Regions from separate parts of the Nocardia sp. NPDC055053 genome, predicted to be linked through region 1. Evidence: riboswitches for the same ligand, from Rfam matches in the RefSeq annotation. Region 1 holds a riboswitch; the other holds the start of a gene.
The links. A riboswitch is a leader RNA that binds a small molecule or an ion and turns the genes downstream of it on or off. The one in region 1 is predicted to bind cobalamin.
Positions count from the first base shown of each region.

Region 2: it holds a riboswitch for cobalamin, as region 1 does, so the genes downstream of both, metE (5-methyltetrahydropteroyltriglutamate--homocysteine S-methyltransferase) here and glyA (serine hydroxymethyltransferase) in region 1, are expected to answer to the same signal.

Region 1 is NZ_JBSGVD010000036.1:27,407-29,602, reverse strand. Features, by position in the region: gene ACWF82_RS28110 (TetR/AcrR family transcriptional regulator) at 1-264, shown strand, start outside; cobalamin riboswitch at 576-756, shown strand; gene glyA (serine hydroxymethyltransferase) at 904-2,196, shown strand, end outside.
Region 2 is NZ_JBSGVD010000001.1:19,922-22,117, forward strand. Features, by position in the region: gene ACWF82_RS00090 (pyruvate carboxylase) at 1-753, opposite strand, end outside; cobalamin riboswitch at 1,031-1,229, shown strand; gene metE (5-methyltetrahydropteroyltriglutamate--homocysteine S-methyltransferase) at 1,373-2,196, shown strand, end outside.

The sequences.
Region 1 (2,196 bases):
ACGGCCATCGCGCTGTCGGTCGACCCCGAGGTCGCCACCGCCCGCCGCCGCTTCTGGGACAACCGCTTCGAACGCACCGCACCCGTCATCGACAAGGCGGTCGAACGCGGCGAACTCCCCGCAGGCACCGACCCGAGTGAGGTCATCGAAACCCTGTCCGCCCCACTGTATTTCCGCCTGATGGTCACCGACCTACCCCTGGACGACACGTTCGTCACCCGCTGCATCGACCAGACCATCGCCCTGTACGGGAAGACAGACTGACCCGGACCGCCTCCCGACGTGATGGCCCCCGCGACCACCAGCTTGCGGTCAGCGCCGGGATCGAGGCGACGGGCCGCAGTATGGCCCCCCGCGGTGAAATCCAGGGCACAGCGGGCAGGTCTTCGGACTCGCGGGCACCGGCCTGGCTCGGCCGACCTACTGGCCGTCGCTTCCCGGGGGAGGCACCGAGGCCGTTCGGTATCCCGGCCCCTCCGGGTATCGGGGCGCGGATGGCCGTATGCTGTCCGGGCAGCTGGTTCGCCGGTGGCGAGGACGACGGGAGCCCCCGCGCCGCCGCCGGTGTCGACACCTGGCGCGACAGAACTGTCGTGTGGTGGAGAGGGAACCCGGTGGAAATCCGGGACTGTCCCGCAGCGGTGAGCAGGAACGAACGCCGTCAACGGCACTGGGCTACCCATGCCCGGGAAGCGATGGTCAGTAGGTCGGCCCGGGGGAGCCCCGGTCGGCGCCCGCGAGTCCGAAGACCTGCCACTGTGCCGGGCGCGCCGCGTCCGGCGGTCGTCGCCTCGTGGATCGGGCGTACACCGGCGAACTCTCGAATCGTGTTGTGCGAGTGAGGTTCGCTGTGGTGCGTCGCTAGGGCGGCGGCCGTTGCTGCCAGTCGACGGAGAACACATCGTGGCCAAGTTCGCTACCACCGCCCGCTCGGTGAATACCCAGTCTCTCGGTGAGCTCGATCCCGAGTTGGCCGCCGCGATGGCGGGCGAGCTCGCCCGCGAACGCGACACCCTCGAGATGATCGCTTCGGAGAACTTCGTGCCGCGCGCGGTCCTGCAAGCGCAGGGTTCCGTGCTCACCAACAAATACGCCGAGGGCTACCCGGGCCGCCGCTACTACGGTGGCTGCGAAGCCGTCGACGTGGTGGAAACCCTGGCCCGTGACCGCGCCAAGGAACTCTTCGGTGCCGAGTTCGCCAACGTCCAACCCCACTCCGGCGCCCAAGCCAACGCCGCGGTGCTGATGGCGTTGATGAACCCGGGCGAAACCCTGCTCGGCCTGGACCTGGCCCACGGCGGTCACCTCACCCACGGTATGCGCCTGAATTTCTCGGGCAAGCTTTATGACGTGCACTCCTACGGTGTGTCCAAGGAAGATCACCGCATCGACATGGACGAGGTCCGTGACATCGCGGTCAAGGCCAAGCCGAAGGTGATCGTGGCCGGTTGGTCGGCGTATCCGCGGCATCAGGACTTCGCGCGGTTCCGTGAGATCGCCGACGAGGTCGGTGCCTACCTGTGGGTCGACATGGCGCACTTCGCCGGTCTGGTCGCCGCCGGTCTGCATCCGTCGCCGGTGCCCTATGCCGATGTCGTGTCCTCCACCGTGCACAAGACCCTCGGCGGCCCGCGTTCGGGTCTGATCCTGGCCAAGCAGGAATTCGCCAAGAAGCTGAACTCGGCGGTGTTCCCGGGTCAGCAGGGCGGCCCGCTCATGCACGTGATCGCCGCCAAGGCCGCCGCGTTCAAGATCGCCGCGACCGAGGAGTTCGCCGACCGTCAGCAGCGGACCCTGTCGGGCGCCCGGATCCTGGCCGAACGTTTGACCGGCGCCGACGTCAAGGACAAGGGTGTCTCGGTCCTGACCGGCGGCACCGACGTGCACCTGGTCCTGGTCGACCTGCGTAACTCCGAACTCGACGGTCAGCAGGCCGAAGACCTCCTGCATGAGGTCGGTATCACCGTCAACCGCAACGCGGTCCCGTTCGACCCGCGTCCGCCGATGGTGACTTCGGGTCTGCGGATCGGTACCGCCGCCCTGGCTACTCGTGGTTTCGGTGATACCGAGTTCAGCGAGGTCGCCGAGATCATCGCCGCTACCCTCGCGGGCACCTCGGACACCGAGTCGCTGCGGGCGCGGGTGTCCAAGCTGGCTCAGAGTGTCCCGCTTTACCAGGGCCTCGAGGACTGGGCG
Region 2 (2,196 bases), on a different contig from region 1:
CAGCGCGGGATCCAGATTCGGGGCCGGTGCGAGCTCGATCACCTTCTGATGACGACGCTGCAACGAACAATCCCGCTCGAACAGGTGCATCACATTGCCATGCTGATCAGCCAGAATCTGCACCTCGATGTGGCGCGGGTTCACCACCGCCTGCTCGAGGAACACCGTCGGATCACCGAACGCCGACTCGGCCTCCCGCGACGCCGCCTCGATCGACTCACGCAGCTGCTCCGGCGCGGCGACCCGGCGCATACCGCGACCACCACCACCGGCCACAGCCTTGACGAAGATCGGGTACTCGAACTCCTGCGACGCCGCCAGCAGCGCGTCGATATCGGCGGAAGGCTCACTCGACTTCAACACCGGCAGCCCGGCGGCCTTGGCGGCGGCGATGGCGGTGGCCTTGTTACCGGCCATCTCGAGCACCGAGGCCGACGGGCCGATGAACGTGATCCCCTCACGCTCACAGGCGGCGGCGAGGTCGGGGTTCTCCGACAGGAACCCGTAACCTGGGTAGATGGCGTCGGCGCCCGCCGACTTGGCCGCGTCGATGATCGCCTCGATCGACAGGTACGCCCGGACCGGGTGCCCTTCCTCGCCGATCTGATACGACTCGGCCGCCTTCAGACGGTGCACGGAGTTGCGGTCCTCATGCGGGAACACCGCGACCGTTCCGATGCCGAGTTCGTATGCCGCGCGGAAGGCGCGAATGGCGATCTCACCACGATTTGCGACCAAGACTTTCGAGAACATTCGCCCACGGTACCCGGCCGTGACCGCACGACCGACACGCAAGGTGCCTTCGCAGCATTCTTCACATCGCACACCCGCCCACCTGCGAAGTTGCGTTCATCCGGCCGTCACATCTCACCGTGGCGACCGGTCGGCGGTGCGCCCGCAACGCGCAGGTCACGCCGTTTACGTCGACAGGGCCAGTAGCTGTCACCGCCTGCGAGGCCCTATGCTGAGTGATGCAGCTGGTTCGCCTGCGCGGTGGAAGAGTCGGAGCCCCGACCTCCCGCACCGGCGTCGAAACCCGGGCACGCGTCGTCGCGTGCCGGGTGAAGAGGGAACCCGGTGGGAATCCGGGACTGTCCCGCAGCGGTATGCAGGAACGACCGCCGTCATCAGCACTGGGCACGACGCCTGGGAAGCGACGGCCAGTAGGTCGGTCGATCACACGACCGGTGCCAGCGAGTCCGAAGACCTGCCGACTGTGCCGGATACGCCGTATCCGGCGGCCACCGCCTCGTGGATCGGGCGCGCTGACCACCTGTGCCGACCTGTCGCGACTTCGCGGCGGGTCCCTCCGGTGTCGGCGTCTGCCCGCGGAAAGGCGACGGCTCTCCCTGCACGACACTGGAGAATCTCCGTGACTGTTTCGCACTCTCCGTTCACCGCAACGGTTCTCGGCTTGCCGCGGGTCGGCCCGAACCGGGAACTCAAGCGCGCCACCGAGGCCTACTGGGCAGGTCGCGTCGATGCCGAGCACCTGCACACTGTCGGCCGCGAGCTGCGCCGGGCGCAGCTCACCGAACTGCGGGCGGCCGGCCTGGATTCGGTGCCCGTCGGCACCTTCTCCTACTACGACCAGATGCTCGACACCGCGGTCCTGCTCGGCGCACTGCCGCCCCGCGTGGCCGGAATCGCCGACCCGCTCGACCGCTATTTCGCGGCCGCGCGCGGCACCGACACCGTCGCCCCGCTCGAGATGACCAAGTGGTTCGACACCAACTACCACTACCTGGTGCCCGAGATCGACGCGGCCACCGTCTTCTCGCTGAACCCGGAGAAGCTGCTGGCCGAGCTGGCCGAGGCGCTCGAGCTCGGCGTCGCGGCCCGTCCGGTCGTCGTCGGCCCGATCACCTTCCTGAAGCTGGCCAAGGCGGCCGACAGCGACGCCATCGACCGGCTGCCCGAGCTGGTCGCGCTCTACGGCGACCTGCTGACCCGGCTGGCCGACGCGGGCGCGCAGTGGGTGCAGATCGACGAGCCGGTGCTGGTCACCGACCTCACCGAGGCCGAGCTCGCCGCCGTACGCGAGACTTACACCGCGCTGTCGAGCGTGCCGCAGCGGCCCGCGATCCTGGTCGCGACCTACTTCGGGCATCCCGACGCGGCGCTGGGCGCACTCGCCGACACCGCCGTCGAGGCCGTCGCGGTCGACTTCACCGCGGGCACGACGGTCGCCGACAT